Regions from separate parts of the Globicatella sanguinis genome, predicted to be linked through region 1. Evidence: a T-box and tRNA genes for the amino acid it is inferred to sense, from the RefSeq annotation. Region 1 holds a T-box; the other regions hold tRNA genes.
What was found. A T-box is a leader RNA that pairs with one kind of tRNA and senses whether it is charged. The one in region 1 lies ahead of serS (serine--tRNA ligase), so its partner is inferred to be a tRNA-Ser.
Positions count from the first base shown of each region.

Region 2: it encodes a tRNA-Ser, which carries the amino acid that the T-box ahead of serS (serine--tRNA ligase) is inferred to sense. The anticodon was not compared.
Region 3: it encodes a tRNA-Ser, which carries the amino acid that the T-box ahead of serS (serine--tRNA ligase) is inferred to sense. The anticodon was not compared.

Region 1 is NZ_CP126962.1:645,366-651,916, forward strand. Features, by position in the region: gene CYJ72_RS02745 (tyrosine-protein phosphatase) at 1-14, shown strand, start outside; gene CYJ72_RS02750 (SEC10/PgrA surface exclusion domain-containing protein) at 375-3,359, opposite strand; gene serS (serine--tRNA ligase) at 3,776-5,050, opposite strand; T-box leader at 5,099-5,322, opposite strand; tRNA gene CYJ72_RS02760 (tRNA-Val) at 5,650-5,722, opposite strand; gene CYJ72_RS02765 (tRNA (cytidine(34)-2'-O)-methyltransferase) at 6,057-6,551, opposite strand, start outside.
Region 2 is NZ_CP126962.1:425,018-431,568, forward strand. Features, by position in the region: gene nrdH (glutaredoxin-like protein NrdH) at 306-536, opposite strand; gene epsC (serine O-acetyltransferase EpsC) at 1,027-1,593, opposite strand; gene cysK (cysteine synthase A) at 1,586-2,494, opposite strand; gene CYJ72_RS01730 (YneF family protein) at 2,858-3,079, opposite strand; gene CYJ72_RS01735 (DUF896 domain-containing protein) at 3,157-3,408, opposite strand; tRNA gene CYJ72_RS01740 (tRNA-Gly) at 3,457-3,527, opposite strand; tRNA gene CYJ72_RS01745 (tRNA-Asp) at 3,533-3,605, opposite strand; tRNA gene CYJ72_RS01750 (tRNA-Met) at 3,608-3,680, opposite strand; tRNA gene CYJ72_RS01755 (tRNA-Ser) at 3,696-3,785, opposite strand; tRNA gene CYJ72_RS01760 (tRNA-Glu) at 3,810-3,881, opposite strand; tRNA gene CYJ72_RS01765 (tRNA-Ser) at 3,888-3,976, opposite strand; tRNA gene CYJ72_RS01770 (tRNA-Ser) at 4,092-4,180, opposite strand; tRNA gene CYJ72_RS01775 (tRNA-Ile) at 4,218-4,291, opposite strand; tRNA gene CYJ72_RS01780 (tRNA-Gly) at 4,304-4,374, opposite strand; tRNA gene CYJ72_RS01785 (tRNA-Met) at 4,387-4,459, opposite strand; tRNA gene CYJ72_RS01790 (tRNA-Ser) at 4,470-4,559, opposite strand; tRNA gene CYJ72_RS01795 (tRNA-Ile) at 4,610-4,683, opposite strand; tRNA gene CYJ72_RS01800 (tRNA-Met) at 4,693-4,766, opposite strand; tRNA gene CYJ72_RS01805 (tRNA-Ala) at 4,772-4,844, opposite strand; tRNA gene CYJ72_RS01810 (tRNA-Pro) at 4,900-4,973, opposite strand; tRNA gene CYJ72_RS01815 (tRNA-Arg) at 4,980-5,053, opposite strand; tRNA gene CYJ72_RS01820 (tRNA-Leu) at 5,063-5,148, opposite strand; tRNA gene CYJ72_RS01825 (tRNA-Gly) at 5,171-5,242, opposite strand; tRNA gene CYJ72_RS01830 (tRNA-Thr) at 5,260-5,332, opposite strand; tRNA gene CYJ72_RS01835 (tRNA-Thr) at 5,353-5,425, opposite strand; tRNA gene CYJ72_RS01840 (tRNA-Leu) at 5,458-5,539, opposite strand; tRNA gene CYJ72_RS01845 (tRNA-Lys) at 5,547-5,619, opposite strand; tRNA gene CYJ72_RS01850 (tRNA-Val) at 5,621-5,696, opposite strand; rRNA gene rrf (5S ribosomal RNA) at 5,718-5,833, opposite strand; rRNA gene CYJ72_RS01860 (23S ribosomal RNA) at 5,917-6,551, opposite strand, start outside.
Region 3 is NZ_CP126962.1:926,151-932,701, reverse strand. Features, by position in the region: rRNA gene CYJ72_RS04025 (23S ribosomal RNA) at 1-348, shown strand, start outside; rRNA gene rrf (5S ribosomal RNA) at 431-546, shown strand; tRNA gene CYJ72_RS04015 (tRNA-Val) at 567-642, shown strand; tRNA gene CYJ72_RS04010 (tRNA-Lys) at 644-716, shown strand; tRNA gene CYJ72_RS04005 (tRNA-Leu) at 724-805, shown strand; tRNA gene CYJ72_RS04000 (tRNA-Thr) at 838-910, shown strand; tRNA gene CYJ72_RS03995 (tRNA-Thr) at 931-1,003, shown strand; tRNA gene CYJ72_RS03990 (tRNA-Gly) at 1,021-1,092, shown strand; tRNA gene CYJ72_RS03985 (tRNA-Leu) at 1,115-1,200, shown strand; tRNA gene CYJ72_RS03980 (tRNA-Arg) at 1,210-1,283, shown strand; tRNA gene CYJ72_RS03975 (tRNA-Pro) at 1,290-1,363, shown strand; tRNA gene CYJ72_RS03970 (tRNA-Ala) at 1,419-1,491, shown strand; tRNA gene CYJ72_RS03965 (tRNA-Met) at 1,497-1,570, shown strand; tRNA gene CYJ72_RS03960 (tRNA-Ile) at 1,580-1,653, shown strand; tRNA gene CYJ72_RS03955 (tRNA-Ser) at 1,704-1,793, shown strand; tRNA gene CYJ72_RS03950 (tRNA-Met) at 1,804-1,876, shown strand; tRNA gene CYJ72_RS03945 (tRNA-Gly) at 1,889-1,959, shown strand; tRNA gene CYJ72_RS03940 (tRNA-Ile) at 1,972-2,045, shown strand; tRNA gene CYJ72_RS03935 (tRNA-Ser) at 2,083-2,171, shown strand; tRNA gene CYJ72_RS03930 (tRNA-Glu) at 2,178-2,249, shown strand; tRNA gene CYJ72_RS03925 (tRNA-Ser) at 2,274-2,363, shown strand; tRNA gene CYJ72_RS03920 (tRNA-Met) at 2,379-2,451, shown strand; tRNA gene CYJ72_RS03915 (tRNA-Asp) at 2,454-2,526, shown strand; tRNA gene CYJ72_RS03910 (tRNA-Gly) at 2,532-2,602, shown strand; T-box leader at 2,692-2,913, shown strand; gene leuS (leucine--tRNA ligase) at 2,980-5,388, shown strand; gene CYJ72_RS03900 (oligosaccharide flippase family protein) at 5,403-6,551, shown strand, end outside.

The DNA of each region.
Region 1 (6,551 bases):
TAGACCAGAAGTAGAAAATCGAATGATTTTCGCTTCGTCGGCCTACCCCCGCACAGTTGAGTAGGCCTCAAACAAGTCATTAAGACGCAGGTTGAGGCCACTCAACCACTGCGCTTTTAATTAAATAGATATGCCTGAACAGAATTTTAAAAGTTTTTGCCCAGCCTCTATTTTTCTTGTTATTCAGTAGTGGCAATTATACTCACCAAAAATGGTGTGACGTCTATTCACCTACAAGAAAGAGCTTCTCAAAGAAATAAAATCAATTATCGTAATAGTGGCGTCCTTTCACCTACAATAAGAATGTCAGGAATGACTGCAATTTATCCCTAACTATAAAAAACGATTGACCCTCGGCCAATCGTTTTTTAAAATTATGCATCTTCTTTACGTTTAGATAAGGTGATAAAACCTAATCCTGTTGTTAATAAAATAGCAACTGCCGGTAAAACATTATGGTCTTTTTCTCCTGTTTCAGGTAAGACAGCACTTTTCTTGACAGATGTTTGAGTTCCTTTTTGCTCTTTGTCAGTTTCTTTAGATTTTATTGAAGCCACTAATTGTTTACGTTTTTCTTTCAATTCAGCTAAATTATTCGCAACTTCTTCACAATTTTTTTCTAAAGCTGTTAATGCCTCTTTTAATGGAGTGAATTCAGCTTCTTTGTCATTTAATTGTTTTGATAATGTTGCTAAATGAGTTGCATGAGTATGTAATGTTTTTTGTTGTTGTTCGATTAATACCGGTAAACCAGCCAAAGCCTTGATTTCTGTATCAACATCAGCTAATTGAGTCGTAATTAAAGTATATGATGCTTCTAATTCTTTAATTGTTGTGGTTAAATCAGCTATTTTAGTATTTATATGCTCAATAAAATCATTGATTGCTATTAAATTAGACTCTTGTAACTCTTTATTACTTTTTGCCTTTTCTAATACTTCTTGTGCCTTTGCAATCGCTTGTGCTAGGTTAGCATTTTCTTCTGATAATGACTCTAACAAAGTATTTACTTCTACCAATCGTTCTTCTTTTGTCGTTTGAGTTGTTACCAGTTGATCCGCTTGCACTGATTGTGTTGCTGCCAGTTCTTCCTTTTGCGTCTTTTCTTCAGCTAAAGCATCTTGCTCAGCTTTTACTTCAGCTCCATGAGCATTATTGGCTTGAATGTTATTTTCATTTTGTGAAAGCTCCATATTTACTTTCTCAAATTGAGCTAAAGTTTCATTTAAAAGCTGTTCAACTTCTTCGTTTTGTTGAGTAACAGAATCTAATGTAAAATCAGCATTAAGATCAAATAGTTTTTCATCTCTAACTTGTGGTTTGGTTACCGTAATAAAGTGATGACGCGTTTGATAATAATTATCTTCTTTAACATTCCCCATGGAGAAACCAAAGTGCCCTTTTGCATCATTCGCAATATTGGTTAATTGTTTGTTATACCATTCAGGGTCAGTTACTTTATAATCGCCATTTAGTGCTTCGAATTCTTTGTATGCCATATATTCACTTAAACCAATCAATGAATATAAATGACCATAATTTGGTTCGCCACCATCGTCAAACATCATATTTAAAACACTTGAATAAATGGCACGTTTAATATTTGACACCGGAACGTTCACATAGCCATCTTCTGTCAATTCGCCACCACCGGTCTCTGTCTTTTGACCTTCATATTCCATATAGCCCCAACCGAGATTCTCATAAAAGTTGCCATAGGTATCATCTAATCCATTCTTACCAGCTTCTTCAGATATTGCTTTATCATAATGACCGGCAGTACTTTTTCCATTCTCAATGTCTAGACGACTTTGTGCATATGTATAGGCATCATTAACATAACGCTTGGCGATGTCATCGGCAAATTTAATGGTACTATGATTGGCTACTAAAGGTGAAACACCAACGGCTTGACGAATTTGATTAATGAGGTCCAATGAATAGAAGGTTAATTCTTGAATTAATTGTTCGCTAACATCATTAATATCTGGAACAATACGTTCTTTATCACCTGGATTCATCACAAATTGATTTTTAGAACCTTCTAATTGTGAATATGGTTTGGTAATCGCATCAAATTCAGCGCCAGTCATTTCACCAGTATATAATTTGTAAATATTTTCCATCGTAAATTCAGCGGGTATTAAAATACGATTTTCGCCCACTACTGGTGGAGTGCCTAATAATTCCCGGTATTGATTAATTTTATCATCCAAGTCTGATTTTTGTGCTAATAGTTGATCCTTTTGTGCTTGGAGTGCATCGGCGACCCGTTTCCATTCATCCAACGCTACCGTTAATTCGTTAATACGAGCATCCATCGCAGCTGTATCAGCATTCTGTGCACTTTGCGCTCGTAAGTCAGCAATTTGTTGGCTAAGGGATTCAATCTCTTGTCCTAATTTTGCTTTTTCATTTTCTAAGGCTTTAATTTCAGTAGCGACGCCTTCACTGGTTAAACGATCTAAAGCAGCTTGTTTATCAGCTACCTCCTTATCAGCGGCCGCTAATTTTTCTGCCGTTTTTTCTTTATCTGCCTCAGCTTGTTTTCTTTGTTCTTCCGATAAAGCCCGTTCTTCTTTTTTCGCATCTAAATCGGATGCTGTCTTTGCCATTTCAGTAGTCAATTCTGATTGCTTCGCAACTAGTTCTGCACGGATTTGTTCAACATTGGCTAAACATTCCTTTAACTCAGTAAGGTGCGCTTCATCAATTACTTGTTGCTGTTCAATTTGTTTGATTGTGGCTTCAAGTTCTGCGATTTCACTTTCTTTACGTGTAATCTCATCTTTTAATTCAGCCATTTGAATTTCACATGTCTGACATTCCGCTTCTTTTTCTTTGATTTTTTCATCTAAGTCAGCAATCTGCTCTTCAATCGTTTTTTCTTTTGTTTCTTCGGTCGTGTCTTCTGTTGTTTCTTCAGTCGTATTTTCTGCTGATGATTCGGTCGTGTCATTAACTGGTGCTTCTGTTGTGTCTTCTATTGAAGCTTCGGTCGTTTCATCAACTGATGAAGCTTCGGTCGTTTCCTCCGCTACTGCTTCAGTTGTGTCTTCTATTGAAGTTTCGGTCGTTTCTTCAACTGATGAAGCTTCGGTCGTGTCTTCTGCTACTGGTGCTTCCGATATTTCTACAACTTCTGCCTCGTTCTCTTCTGTCACCGATTCAACTATAACTTCGCTTTCAACGAATGCTGGTAGATCCTCATCAATATTGTTCTCTTCTAATATTGCAGTTGGTTCTGGTACCGTTTCTTCGGCTGATACAATTTGCCCTGCTCCCATAAACCCAGATAACATGGCCACTGCAACCCATACGCCTTTTACTTTTCTTAAAAGCTTCAGTCCTCGATTCATTGTAAACCCTCCCATACTATCTTATAAGTCTATTATAAAACATCCAGGTTATATTACAAATGAAACATTTAAAATTTGACCTTTTTTCAATATTTACAATCCATTCAAAAATTACCTAAAATAAAATCTCTATCAATTTGGTAACCAGCGATTTAAGCTAGTTAAGGCCCATCATTGATAGAGAAAAATGTTAGTTATTATATAGTTTGGCTATTAAAAGATATTATCTAATTTCAGTAGCCCCGCCCATATTATAATAGATTATCTCCTAGTTAACTTTATTATATTACAGGCTTTCTTTTGTATATATTATACGGAGTTTCTGTGTCTAGAAACTTTTTTAAGACCAAATTAAGACCATCAATAAAAATAAGCCTCTGTACTTTATTGATACAAAGGCTTTTTTCATTATATTTTTATCTAATTTCAGTAACCCCGCCCATATATGGAACAAGCACCTCTGGAATTTTCACACTGCCGTCTGCTTGTTGGTAATTTTCTAAAATAGCTACCACTGTACGTCCAACAGCTAAGCCAGATCCATTTAAAGTATGAGCTAATACTACACGATCTTCTGAATCGCGGAAACGAATTTTAGCACGTCTCGCTTGGAAAGCCTCACAGTTTGAACATGAACTGATCTCACGGTAAGTATCTTGTCCTGGAATCCACGCTTCTATATCATAAGTTTTCGCTGCTGAAAAGCCCATGTCGCCAGTTGATAAAGTTAACACACGGTACGGAATATTCAACGCTTGTAAAATACCTTCAGCATTGGCAGTCATGGCCTCTAATTCTTCATAAGAATGGTCAGGATGAGCAATTTTTACAAGCTCTACTTTATGAAATTGGTGTAGACGAATTAAACCACGAGTATCACGACCCGCACTACCCGCTTCAGAACGGAAAGAAGGTGACATGGCTGTCATTTTTATTGGTAATTGGTCTTCCGATAAAATTTCATTCGCAACATAGTTCGTTAATGGCACTTCAGCTGTTGGAATTAAAGTAAAGCCACGCTCATCAGTTAATTGGAATGTATCTTCAACAAATTTAGGATATTGGCCAGTTCCAAACATTGATTGATCATTGACCATATAAGGTGGAATCATTTCAGTATAACCATTTTTTTCAGTATGAGTATCTAACATAAAATTATAGACTGCACGTTCTAAACGAGCACCTAATCCTTTATAGAAAACAAAGCGGCTACCGGTTACTTTTGCGGCACGTTCAAAATCTAAGATACCAAGTTTTTCCGCAATATCCCAATGATTCAATGGTTCAAAATCAAATTGGGTAGGTTCACCCCAACGACGAATTTCCACATTATCTTCTTCACCTTCCCCAACAGGTACACTGTCATGAGGAATGTTTGGTAATCGATGTTCAATATACTCTAACTTTTCATCAATAGCCGTTAAAGTTTCATCTTTTTCTTTAATGGTTTCTCCTAATGTTTTCATTTCAGCAATTTTTCCATCAGCATTTTCTTTATTGCGTTTCAATTGGGCAATTTCGCCTGATACAGCATTACGCGTTTGCTTTAAATGTTCTACTTCAACTAATAATTCACGGCGTTGAATATCTAATTCACGATACTCATCCAAAGTCTCACGAGCTACACCACGGGTAGCAAGTTTAGCTGCTACTTCTTCAAACTTATCTCTTAATACTTTACGATCTAACATATCGCTTCCTCCTCTTTAGGTATAAAAAAATACAGAGCCTTATCCACTATCTGGGACGAAGGCTCTGTTCGCGGTACCACCCGATTTCAAATATGATAATCATACTTGCTCTCAAATCAAATCGTTAACGGGATTACCGGCACTACTTACTCAATAAATTGTTTTCATAGGCATATCGATTCGTGGATTCACTAATTAATTTGCGTGATTTGCACCTACCATCACGTCTCTAGACAAATACCTTAGTTACTACTCGAATCTGTTACTTTAATTATAATCATCTACTAATGAAAGTCAAGTTCCGGTTCATTTTGTATGTAGGTGTTTGGTTGGCTTATGGTGTGTGGCTTCACCATATTTACGGAATTATGCGAAATCGCTATTCGATATTGGTTTAATGACATTGGGATTTATTTGGTAAGTAATAAAAAAACTAGCATTTTAGCTAGTCCATTCCATTAGTCTATAGGGGGGTAATGTGTCCTAAAAAGTGTCCAGGAAAACCAAGGCACTTTTAAAATTCAAAATTATATATTCTAGTAAAGAATGCTATATTATCAATGTTTTTGAAACTTATGTAAACCTAAAAAAATAAAAAATGGTCCCTACTGGGTTCGAACCAGCGACCCCTACCTTGTCGAGGTAGTGCTCTCCCAGCTGAGCTAAGGAACCAACTACTGCTATCATACCATATTGCGACGAGAAGGACAATAACATACGAGTGGGTAAGGAGTAGAAAACCAGTTGATTTTCAATTCTTCTGCTCTATCTCATCATGATAGACTCGCTTAATAAAAGAGTTGTTTCCGTTGCAGCATTAAAGACTCGCTTCACTCGCACAATAAAAAAGTCGCTTCAATCGCTTAATTAAAGACTCGTTTTCGTTACACAATTGTAGAGCCGTTTCGTCGCATAATGATATAGCCGCTTTCGTCTCATCATAAAAAAGAGTGGGGACAAGATGCAAAAACAAATGTTCTGCAATTTCTTTTCCTCACTCTTTGTATTACCACTCTAGTTGGCGTGCTTTTTCAGTATCACGATAATGGTGAACTTTCTCCAACCCTTTAAATTGTTGTTGGCGTAAAGCCTCAAAAATAATAATATTAGCGGTGTTAGATAGATTTAAAGAACGCACATGTTCATCATTCATTGGAATCCGCAAACACTGATCTTGATGTGCTTCCATAAACTCGATTGGTAAACCCGTTGTTTCTTTACCAAAGATAAACACTTGTTCTTCAATACTTTCATCGGCTAGATTCACCTCACTATAGACATGAGGGGTAAACTTTGTGATTAAATATAATCGACGTTCACCTAACCATTCCATGAAAGAATCTAAATTTTTATGATAATAAATTTCAACATTGTGCCAATAATCTAACCCAGCACGTTTTAACATTTTATCATCGGTACTAAAACCTAAAGGCTCGATTAAATGTAAGGCCGTGTTCGTCGCCGCACATGTACGGGCAATATTACCGGTATTGGCTGGCAT
Region 2 (6,551 bases), 220 kb from region 1:
ATGATGTTTTCCAATAGATTTCCTCTCTTTAATAAAAATATTATTCTATTATGCCATAATCATGTTAAGCTTAAAAGTCCGTATGGCCAATCACAATTATTCATTATAGCAATTCATTTGCAACAAATTTTCTCTAAGTAAGCTATTATTAGAGATACCTTTTAACTACTGCTTTATATTTTTTTGATGTGATTAAACTGAGTAATGTGGCTCAACCATACTATTTGACCAAGATTCATAACAATAAAAAAACTCGACTATTAGTCTAATAACTAATTAATCGAGTCAATCTAAATTTTATTGATTTATATCGCTAATTTTTCTAAGCGATCAGGTCTAAAGCCAAAGAATGGTTCTTCGCCTTCAATTTCTACTACTGGTAAAGATTGGAAGCCCATTTCCTTAATTTTATTTAATGCATCTTCATTTTCGTAAACATCAATCATTGTATATTCTACAGAATTATCTTCTAAGAATTTTTTGGTGAAATTACATTGCATACAATTTGGTTTTGAATAAACAGTTACAGTTTTCATAATCCACTCTCTTTCCGTCGATGTGATTATCGACTAATTGTCAATGACTATATACTACCCTATCTTTACTGCTATTGCAACTATATATTGTGTTTAAATTTTCCTTGAACACTAAATATAGTGTTTTTTGTGAAATTTGAGTGCTTATCAAAATTAATAATACTAAATTTCATACATTTAAAATTATCCGAAACCGATTATAACAGGCTTAAAATTTAAACTAAATACAATTCGAATAATTCTATTTTGTAAGATATTAACTTGTCTTAACTAAGTTATTTATTGATTAAAAATAGGGAGTGGACCAGACTTAGAAAATCGAATAGTTTTCGCTTCATCTGTTCACCCCCACTTAACTAATACGCTATAAAATAACAAGCACTCAGTTAGCTAAATTAATCAAGTTTAAGCCAGTCTCTCAAAGATAAATTGTTAAATGATTAATTACATATCCATAATATTTTTAATCACGATAATAAACATATTTTAATTAAATAAACCATTCAGGTGGAACACTATTATCAGGTATATCTTTTGTTTGATAATATTTTGCCGGTATTCCAACAGCAGTCACATTTTGAGGTACTGACTTTAACACCACAGCACCGGCACCTACTTTAGCACCTTGTCCAATAGTAATATTTCCTAAAACCGTTGCGCCTGCCCCTAAAATCACATCTGATTCAACAGTTGGATGCCGTTTGATACCTTTCTCCTTACCGGTCCCCCCTAAAGTTACACCGTGAAAAACCGTTACACGATTGCCAATGATGGCTGTTTCACCTATTACGACTCCGGTACCATGGTCAATAAATAGATGATGCCCAATTTGAGCACCTGGATGAATATCGATACCCGTCTTAGTTTTGGCTCTTTCGGAGACCCAACGAGCTAAAAATAAATGGTGATGACGATATAGCCAATGACTCAAGGTATGATAACGTCTCGCTTTAATGCCTGGAAATAATAGGAAAGCTTGTATCACACTATTACAAGAAGGATCTTGCTGATAAGCCCACCTGGCTTCTTCCCACCAAAATTTAAATACTTTAAGCATTAAAGAGTCCAGCAGATAAGTAACGCTCACCTGTATCTGGTAAAACTGTTACCACTGTTTTTCCATATCCTAATTCTTTTGCTAATTCAGTGGCTGCAAAGACATTAGCACCTGAGGAAATTCCAACTAACAATCCTGCTGTTTTAGCTAATGATTTAGTCGTTTCAATCGCATCTTCATTAGAAACGGTAAAAATACGATCTACAGCGTCAGCTCTATAATTATCAGGCACGAAATTTGCTCCAATTCCTTGAATTTTATGAGGACCCGCATTTCCTTCACTTAACATTGGTGAAGCAGTCGGTTCTACTGCCCAAACAATCGTTTCAGCATTTGCTTCTTTTAAAGTTAATCCTGTTCCTGAAACAGTTCCACCGGTCCCTACACCAGCCACAAAACCGTCTACTTGTTCTAAGTCTTTTAAAATTTCTTTACCCGTTGTTTCTCGATGTGCTTTAATATTCGCTTCATTAGTGAATTGTCCAAAAATAGGTGCCGATAATTCCTCAGCTAAAGCTTCTGCTTTGGCAGTAGCACCCTTCATTCCTTCTGAACCAGGAGTTAATACTAACTCCGCCCCATACGCCGCCATTAAGTTTCGACGTTCAATCGTCATAGTTTCTGGCATTACTAAAATAACTTTGATTCCTAATGCAGCCCCCATCATAGCTAAAGCGACTCCAGTATTTCCACTAGTTGCCTCAATAATAGTGCCACCCGTTTTTAAGACTCCTTTATCTAATAAATCTTGTAAAATAAATTTCGCAGCACGATCTTTAATACTTGCACTTGGGTTAAAACTTTCTACTTTAACATAAATATCAGCACGATCTTGATTTGGATTAGCTAACTTTACTAAAGGTGTATTTCCTATTGTTTCGATAATGTTCTCAAATAACATATAAAATTTCCTCCTAATAGAACCCAATACTTTTCGAATATTATCAACGTAATAATTGGATTTTCAATAATTCATAAGCAGTATTATGCCATATCTCTTTATGATTATAAAGTAAAATGCTTGTTAGAATGAATTGATTTTTATAGCCGATAAAATAATCGCTACACCCGCTAATACTGATCCAATCACTAAGAACATAAGATTCGATCATATATAAGAAGTATTTAATATTACCAACATTACTTGACAAAAAGCCTAAAAATGATTGATTACAATACCCATTTTCTGCCCCATTTTAAAATGAAGGTATAAAAAAAGACTGATGACAAAGTTAATTTTAACTCGTCAAGCAGTCTATAAAGTCTATTGTTGTTGCATTTTCATACTATTTAAAATTTGTTGAACTTTTTTCTTAGATGGTTTTTGACCCATTTGCATCATCATTTGTGTAATCATACGTTCATCAATTGGTGGGTTTTCTTTAAAGTAATTCATCATATAACGACGAGCAGCAAAAAAGCCTCCAACGAAACCAGCGATAATACCAATTACAACAATAATTAACCATGCCCATGTTGGTAGCATACTATTCCCTCACTTTCCTAACTAAATACATTATATATAATACTAAAGAATGATTAAAAATAAAAGTAATAATCTAATTAATCCTCATTATGACGATTATGAATACGTTTTTCCTTTTGAATTGCTTTTAATTTATCAGGAGTAACATCATTTCCTTCTTCATCAACGATTTTTAATCCTTCAATATGATTTCTAAAACCTTTACGTAAATTTTGTAAATATTCTTCTCTCAGAATAGATTGTTCTTTTAATTCAGCTTCAGTCAAACCATGTTCTTTCTTCTTTTTTGATAATTCATTAATTCGACGCAATTTCTCTTCGCTTAACAAAATGTTCCCTCCTAACTATAAAAAAAGACTCACCGAAGTGAGTCGTGAAGCGGGTGACGAGAATCGAACTCGCGACAACAGCTTGGAAGGCTGTAGTTTTACCACTAAACTACACCCGCATCGACGGTCCCGACGGGATTTGAACCCGCGATCTCCTGCGTGACAGGCAGGCATGTTAACCCCTACACCACGGAACCAATTGCGGGGGTAGGATTCGAACCTACGACCTTCGGGTTATGAGCCCGACGAGATGCCAGCTTCTCCACCCCGCGATGTTATTATAGATAAGGAGGATGTGGGATTCGAACCCACGCACGCTTTTACACGCCTGACGGTTTTCAAGACCGTTCCCTTCAGCCGGACTTGGGTAATCCTCCATCAGCTTCTTTACTTTCATTCAATGATCCGTACGGGATTCGAACCCGTGTTACCGCCGTGAAAGGGCGGTGTCTTAACCACTTGACCAACGGACCGTCTGACGGGGAAGAAGGGATTTGAACCCTCGCGCCGGTTTACCCGACCTACACCCTTAGCAGGGGCGCCTCTTCAGCCTCTTGAGTACTTCCCCATTAACCAAGTTTAATACTTTTTTTATTCAAAAAAGATGGGCCTAAATGGATTCGAACCCGTGTTACCGCCGTGAAAGGGCGGTGTCTTAACCACTTGACCAACGGACCGTCTGACGGGGAAGAAGGGATTTGAACCCTCGCGCCGGTTTACCCGACCTACACCCTTAGCAGGGGCGCCTCTTCAGCCTCTTGAGTACTTCCCCATTAACCAAGTTTAATACTTTTTTTATTCAAAAAAGATGGGCCTAAATGGATTCGAACCATCGACCTCACCCTTATCAGGGGTGCGCTCTAACCAACTGAGCTATAGGCCCGTTGTCGCTTTAAGCGGGTGACGAGAATCGAACTCGCGACAACAGCTTGGAAGGCTGTAGTTTTACCACTAAACTACACCCGCATCTTCTCTTAATTGCGGGGGTAGGATTCGAACCTACGACCTTCGGGTTATGAGCCCGACGAGATGCCAGCTTCTCCACCCCGCGATATTGGTAAAGGAGGATGTGGGATTCGAACCCACGCACGCTCTTACACGCCTGACGGTTTTCAAGACCGTTCCCTTCAGCCGGACTTGGGTAATCCTCCATATGATACGTTTGATATGCTTTTATCCTTTTCTCTTGTCCTACAAGACATGGACCTTGCAGGACTCGAACCTGCGACCGGACGGTTATGAGCCGTCTGCTCTAACCAACTGAGCTAAAGGTCCCAGTGTTTATAGCGGCGAAGGGGATCGAACCCATGACCTCCCGGGTATGAACCGGACGCTCTAGCCAGCTGAGCTACACCGCCATGAATGGAGAATAGCGGGATTGAACCGCTGACCTCCTGCGTGCAAAGCAGGCGCTCTCCCAGCTGAGCTAATCCCCCATTTTGGTATGAATTTACTATTTGTTTTGTTTTTTTGATTTTTGGTTCAAAAAAATCGGGAAGACAGGATTCGAACCTGCGACCCCTTGGTCCCAAACCAAGTGCTCTACCAAGCTGAGCTACTTCCCGTTTCTATACACCCAGTAGGAGTCGAACCTACAACCGCTTGATTCGTAGTCAAGTACTCTATCCAATTGAGCTATGGGTGCATGCTTTAATGCCGAGGACCGGAATCGAACCGGTACGGGTATCACTACCCGCAGGATTTTAAGTCCTGTGCGTCTGCCAGTTCCGCCACCCCGGCATTTGCCTAAGTTTGCTGGCAAAGCGGAAAACGGGATTCGAACCCGCGACCCCCACCTTGGCAAGGTGGTGTTCTACCACTGAACTATTTCCGCATTCTGTTATTCACTCATGCCGGCTGCAGGACTTGAACCTGTGACCTACGCGTTACGAGTGCGTTGCTCTACCAACTGAGCTAAGCCGGCCTCTTCTAAAAAGGCCTATATGCCGGCTAAAGGACTTGAACCCTCGACCCTCTGATTACAAATCAGATGCTCTACCAACTGAGCTAAGCCGGCTTGTTACCTCGACAAACATCTGTTCGTCTTCATGCGGGTGAAGGGACTTGAACCCCCACGCCCGAAGGCGCCAGATCCTAAATCTGGTGCGTCTGCCAATTCCGCCACACCCGCATTCTGATGACCCGTACAGGATTCGAACCTGTGACCCACTGATTAAAAGTCAGTTGCTCTACCGACTGAGCTAACGAGTCATGGTGGAGGTTAACGGGATCGAACCGCTGACCCTCTGCTTGTAAGGCAGATGCTCTCCCAGCTGAGCTAAACCTCCAGTTTGAAAATAATTTACCCTGCGCGGCAACGTCCTACTCTCACAGGACCAAAGGTCCAACTACCATCGGCGCTAAGAAGCTTAACTGCTGTGTTCGGCATGGGAACAGGTGTATCCTTCTTGCCATCATCACCACACAGGTACATTATTTTCTTTAAGTAAACTTATATTAGTTCACTCAAAACTGAATAACTCACAAACCTTTCAACCTTAAATCTTCGTGGTTAAGTCCTCGACCGATTAGTACTAGTCCGCTCCATATATCACTATACTTCCACTTCTAGCCTATCTACCTGATCGTCTCTCAGGGGTCTTACTTCTTACGAATGGGAAATCTCATCTTGAAGCTGGCTTCGCGCTTAGATGCTTTCAGCGCTTATCCTTCCCACACATAGCTACCCAGCGATGCTCCTGGCGGAACAACTGGTACACCAGCGGTGCGTCCATCCCGGTCCTCTCGTACTAAGGATAGCTCTTCTCAAATTTCCTACGCCCGCGACGGATAGGGACCGAACTGTCTCACGACGTTCTGAACCCAGCTCGCGTACCGCTTTAATGGGCGAACAGCCCAACCCTTGGGACCGACTTCAGCCCCAGGATGCGATGAGCCGACATCGAGGTGCCAAACCTCCCCGTCGATGTGAACTCTTGGGGGAGATAAGCCTGTTATCCCCAGGGTAGCTTTTATCCGTTGAGCGATGGCCCTTCCATACGGTACCACCGGATCACTAAGCCCGACTTTCGTCCCTGCTCGACTTGTTGGTCTCGCAGTCAAGCCCCCTTCTGCCTTTGCACTCTACGAATGATTTCCAACCATTCTGAGGGAACCTTTGGGCGCCTCCGTTACACTTTAGG
Region 3 (6,551 bases), 280 kb from region 1:
GCTGTTCGCCCATTAAAGCGGTACGCGAGCTGGGTTCAGAACGTCGTGAGACAGTTCGGTCCCTATCCGTCGCGGGCGTAGGAAATTTGAGAAGAGCTATCCTTAGTACGAGAGGACCGGGATGGACGCACCGCTGGTGTACCAGTTGTTCCGCCAGGAGCATCGCTGGGTAGCTATGTGTGGGAAGAATAAGCGCTGAAAGCATCTAAGCGCGAAGCCAGCTTCAAGATGAGATTTCCCATTCGTAAGAAGTAAGACCCCTGAGAGACGATCAGGTAGATAGGCTAGAAGTGGAAGTATAGTGATATATGGAGCGGACTAGTACTAATCGGTCGAGGACTTAACCACGAAGATTTGAGGTTAAAGGTTTGTGAGTTATTCAGTTTTGAGTGAACTATTATAAGTTTACTTAAAGAAAATAATGTACCTGTGTGGTGATGATGGCAAGAAGGATACACCTGTTCCCATGCCGAACACAGCAGTTAAGCTTCTTAGCGCCGATGGTAGTTGGACCTTTGGTCCTGTGAGAGTAGGACGTTGCCACGCAGGGTATATTTTTTCAAATTGGAGGTTTAGCTCAGCTGGGAGAGCATCTGCCTTACAAGCAGAGGGTCAGCGGTTCGATCCCGTTAACCTCCACCATGACTCGTTAGCTCAGTCGGTAGAGCAACTGACTTTTAATCAGTGGGTCACAGGTTCGAATCCTGTACGGGTCATCAGAATGCGGGTGTGGCGGAATTGGCAGACGCACCAGATTTAGGATCTGGCGCCTTCGGGCGTGGGGGTTCAAGTCCCTTCACCCGCATGAAGACGAACAGATGTTTGTCGAGGTAACAAGCCGGCTTAGCTCAGTTGGTAGAGCATCTGATTTGTAATCAGAGGGTCGAGGGTTCAAGTCCTTTAGCCGGCATATAGGCCTTTTTAGAAGAGGCCGGCTTAGCTCAGTTGGTAGAGCAACGCACTCGTAACGCGTAGGTCACAGGTTCAAGTCCTGCAGCCGGCATGAGTGAATAATAAAACGCGGAAATAGTTCAGTGGTAGAACACCACCTTGCCAAGGTGGGGGTCGCGGGTTCGAATCCCGTTTTCCGCTTTGCCAGCAAACTTAGGCAAATGCCGGGGTGGCGGAACTGGCAGACGCACAGGACTTAAAATCCTGCGGGTAGTGATACCCGTACCGGTTCGATTCCGGTCCTCGGCATTAAAGCATGCACCCATAGCTCAATTGGATAGAGTACTTGACTACGAATCAAGCGGTTGTAGGTTCGACTCCTACTGGGTGTATAGAAACGGGAAGTAGCTCAGCTTGGTAGAGCACTTGGTTTGGGACCAAGGGGTCGCAGGTTCGAATCCTGTCTTCCCGATTTTTTTGAACCAAAAATCAAAAAAACAAAACAAATAGTAAATTCATACCAAAATGGGGGATTAGCTCAGCTGGGAGAGCGCCTGCTTTGCACGCAGGAGGTCAGCGGTTCAATCCCGCTATTCTCCATTCATGGCGGTGTAGCTCAGCTGGCTAGAGCGTCCGGTTCATACCCGGGAGGTCATGGGTTCGATCCCCTTCGCCGCTATAAACACTGGGACCTTTAGCTCAGTTGGTTAGAGCAGACGGCTCATAACCGTCCGGTCGCAGGTTCGAGTCCTGCAAGGTCCATGTCTTGTAGGACAAGAGAAAAGGATAAAAGCATATCAAACGTATCATATGGAGGATTACCCAAGTCCGGCTGAAGGGAACGGTCTTGAAAACCGTCAGGCGTGTAAGAGCGTGCGTGGGTTCGAATCCCACATCCTCCTTTACCAATATCGCGGGGTGGAGAAGCTGGCATCTCGTCGGGCTCATAACCCGAAGGTCGTAGGTTCGAATCCTACCCCCGCAATTAAGAGAAGATGCGGGTGTAGTTTAGTGGTAAAACTACAGCCTTCCAAGCTGTTGTCGCGAGTTCGATTCTCGTCACCCGCTTAAAGCGACAACGGGCCTATAGCTCAGTTGGTTAGAGCGCACCCCTGATAAGGGTGAGGTCGATGGTTCGAATCCATTTAGGCCCATCTTTTTTGAATAAAAAAAGTATCCAACTTGGTTAATGGGGAAGTACTCAAGAGGCTGAAGAGGCGCCCCTGCTAAGGGTGTAGGTCGGGTAAACCGGCGCGAGGGTTCAAATCCCTTCTTCCCCGTCAGACGGTCCGTTGGTCAAGTGGTTAAGACACCGCCCTTTCACGGCGGTAACACGGGTTCGAATCCCGTACGGATCATTGAATGAAAGTAAAGAAGCTGATGGAGGATTACCCAAGTCCGGCTGAAGGGAACGGTCTTGAAAACCGTCAGGCGTGTAAAAGCGTGCGTGGGTTCGAATCCCACATCCTCCTTATCTATAATAACATCGCGGGGTGGAGAAGCTGGCATCTCGTCGGGCTCATAACCCGAAGGTCGTAGGTTCGAATCCTACCCCCGCAATTGGTTCCGTGGTGTAGGGGTTAACATGCCTGCCTGTCACGCAGGAGATCGCGGGTTCAAATCCCGTCGGGACCGTCGATGCGGGTGTAGTTTAGTGGTAAAACTACAGCCTTCCAAGCTGTTGTCGCGAGTTCGATTCTCGTCACCCGCTTCACGACTCACTTCGGTGAGTCTTTTTTTATGTCTTTGTCATTGTTTAGCGTTGAATAAACAAGGTATTTGTGGCATAATGATATTAATATTGAATCAATGATTAGAATTAGTAGTTAAGTAAAATCATCAGAGAGCTTGTGGTTGGTGTGAACAAGTGATTAAGTTTATCGAACTCATCTCAATCGATGTTTATCTGAATAAAGTAAGATAAGCCGTATAATCTGCGTTAAAGATTTGAGGCATAATGTATTTATTAAAACTTTTCATTATGCAAAAATAGGTGGTACCGCGCTATTTGGCGCCCTATAGCAAGGTCTTTTTGTCTTGTTATAGGGTTTTATTTTTTTATTTAGAATATTTTTTTAGGAGGAAATTATGGTTTACCAACATCGTATTATTGAAAAGAAATGGCAAGATTATTGGGACAAACATGAAACATTTAAAACGACAGAGCGTGAAGGTCATCCAAAATTCTATGCATTAGATATGTTTCCATATCCGTCTGGACAAGGATTACACGTAGGACATCCCGAAGGCTATACAGCAACTGACGCGATTAGTCGTATGAAACGAGCACAAGGATTTGATGTGTTACATCCTATGGGGTGGGATGCTTTTGGTTTACCTGCTGAACAATATGCATTAGATACAGGGAATGATCCAGCTGAATTTACTGAAAAAAATATTGGTAATTTTAAGCGTCAAATTAAATCTTTAGGATTCAGTTATGATTGGAATCGTGAAATTAATACAACCGACCCTCATTATTATAAATGGACCCAATGGATTTTTTCTGAATTATATAAACGTGGTCTTGCTTATGAACAAGAAGTGGCGGTGAACTGGTGTCCAGCTTTAGGTACAGTTTTGGCTAATGAAGAAGTTATTGATGGTGTCAGCGAACGGGGGGGTCATCCTGTTTATCGTCGACCAATGCGTCAATGGGTATTGAAAATTACTGCTTATGCGGAAAGATTGTTAGAAGATTTAGAGTTAGTTGATTGGCCAGAAAGTATTAAGGCGATGCAACGTAATTGGATTGGAAAATCGGAAGGGGCAATGGTTACCTTTAAGATTAAAGATTCTGATCATGATTTCAAAATTTATACAACTCGTCCAGATACATTATTTGGGGCAAGCTATACTGTTTTAGCACCTGAGCATGAATTAGTTAAATTAATTACTACTCCTGATCAACAAGAAGCAGTTGAAGCCTATCTTAAAGAAGTTGAAACAAAGAGTGAATTAGACCGTACATCATTAAATAAAGACAAAACAGGCGTCTTTACTGGAGCTTACGCCATCAATCCCGTAAATGGACAAGAGATTCCTATTTGGGTAGCAGATTATGTTTTATCTAGTTATGGGACGGGGGCTGTCATGGCGGTGCCGGCTCATGATGAACGTGACTTCGAATTTGCGTCCAAACATCAACTACCAATTACACGAGTAGTGGAAGGTGGCGAATTACCTTTTGTCGATAATGGTGTGCACGTCGACTCTGATTTTATTAATGGGCTTGAAAATGAAGCAGCGATTAAGAAAATGATTGAGTGGTTAGAAGCTGAAGGAGTTGGAGAACACCAAGTTAATTATCGCCTACGTGATTGGTTATTCTCTCGTCAACGCTATTGGGGTGAACCAATTCCGGTTATTCATTGGGAAGATGGTACGACCACTTTAGTTCCTGAAGAAGAATTACCAGTGATGTTACCGAAGACTGATGAAATTAAACCTTCAGGCACCGGCGAGTCGCCGCTAGCTAAAATTGAAGAATGGGTCAATGTGGTTGATCCTGAAACTGGAATGAAAGGCAAACGTGAAACGCATACTATGCCACAATGGGCTGGTAGCTCTTGGTATTTCTTACGTTACATCGATCCAACCAATGAAGACGCGATTGCTTCCCCAGAAAAAATAGCAAAATGGATGCCCGTCGACTTATATATTGGTGGTGCAGAGCATGCCGTGTTACACTTATTATATGCACGCTTCTGGCACAAATTCCTATACGATTTAGGTGTTGTTCAAACTAAAGAACCTTTCCAAAAATTATTTAACCAAGGTATGATTTTAGGGGCAAACAATGAAAAAATGTCTAAATCTAAAGGGAATGTTGTTAACCCAGATGATGTTGTCAATGAATTTGGTGCGGATACTTTACGTGTATATGAAATGTTTATGGGACCATTAGATGCTTCGATTGCTTGGAGCGAAAAAGGCTTAGAAGGTAGTCGACGTTTCTTAGATCGTGTCTATCGTTTAATCATCGATGAAGCAACTGGTGAAGTAAAATCAACTGTCAAAGATGAAGCAAATGAAGCCTTAGTACGTGTTTATCACCAAACGGTTAAAAAAGTAACCGAAGACTTTGAAAACTTACATTTTAATACTGCAATTTCACAAATGATGATTTTCTTAAATGCAGCTAAAGACCAGCAAGTATTACCTTTAGCCTATGCGAAAGGATTCATTCAATTATTAGCACCTTTAGCACCTCATTTAATGGAAGAAATTTGGGAAAAATTAGGGGGAACAGAAAGTATTCAACATGCTGAATGGCCTACCTTTGATGAAGCTTTAACCGTTGAATCGCAAGTTGAAATTGTCATTCAAATTAATGGTAAATTGAAACAAAAAATGATGGTAGAGGTTGATTTATCTCCATCAGAATTAGAAGCAGTTGCCTTAGCAGATGAACAGATTATGTTGGCTATAGAAGGAAAAACAGTACGTAAAGTGATTGCAGTACCTAATCGATTAGTAAATATCGTAGCAAATTAAAAGGAGCCAATGATATGACAGACAATAATCGTCAAAATCGTTCTTATTCTAATATTGATTTAGAAGAAACGATTCAGTTTACACAGGAAGACTTAAGTATGCTGAGACGCCCGAATCGTCAACCGATTGATGGTGATTATTTTACTGAGCAAATAAGCGGTAATGAGCGTCCAATTGAAGCCAATAAATCGCAACAAAACAATCGTTTTAACGTGAAAACAAATGAACAACAGGGTGAAGAAGAGAGTGAACATCAAGTAACCGATAATGATTTTTATTCAAAAAATCATCGTCAATTAAGTTCTAATGCTGAACGACCTAAAGAATTTCAATCGTATCCAAATGAAACAGTTATTGATGATTATCCTGACTTTACAGCTCAAGAGTATTATCATCCAAATACTAGAAATACTGAGGATAAAGTTGCATCATCTGCAAACGAACCGTTTAATTTTGATGAAGTGAATTATCAGCAGCCTGAAATAGATGATTCTTATCCAATTGAACCGGATAAAGTAGTAATCGATTCAGAGTTAGATATCAAGGAAACAACATCTACTTATGATCAGTTTGAATCAGCTAAAAATGCTAGTCATAATGTCGCTTCTGATGAACCAGAAGAGAATCCATTTGTTTATAAATCAAAGACAAAAAAATTTCGTGATCAATATGAAGCAAAAAAAGAAAGAGAACAACAAGCGATTCGTGAACGACGTGAAAAATTAATCAAAAAGTTTGAAGACACTTACGAACCAGTTTACGATGAAAATAATCTTTCAGCCTTCGATCAATACAATCAGTTTGAACAAGATAGAGCAATGGCGACTGAGGAAACATTATCATCGTCATCAATCAAAACGACCAAAGAACAACAACCGAATCAATCAGCGAACAAACAAGCAAAAAGGAATCAATCACCGGTTTCAGAACCTTCGCTTACTGGATTCCTTGGTCACATTAAAGATTCTATTGCCCATAAATTCAGTCAAAATGATGAAGAGTTATCTCAACTGAACGAGGCAACCAAAGCCAACGAAAGAAGAACATTACAAGCTAAAAATCAAAACTGCAATCAAAAAACTAACCTGGACCATTCTACTGAAGAAGATATTTTATTTGAAAACGATAGACCCGTATCGGCAGCTGCAGAAGTTGATTTTTCA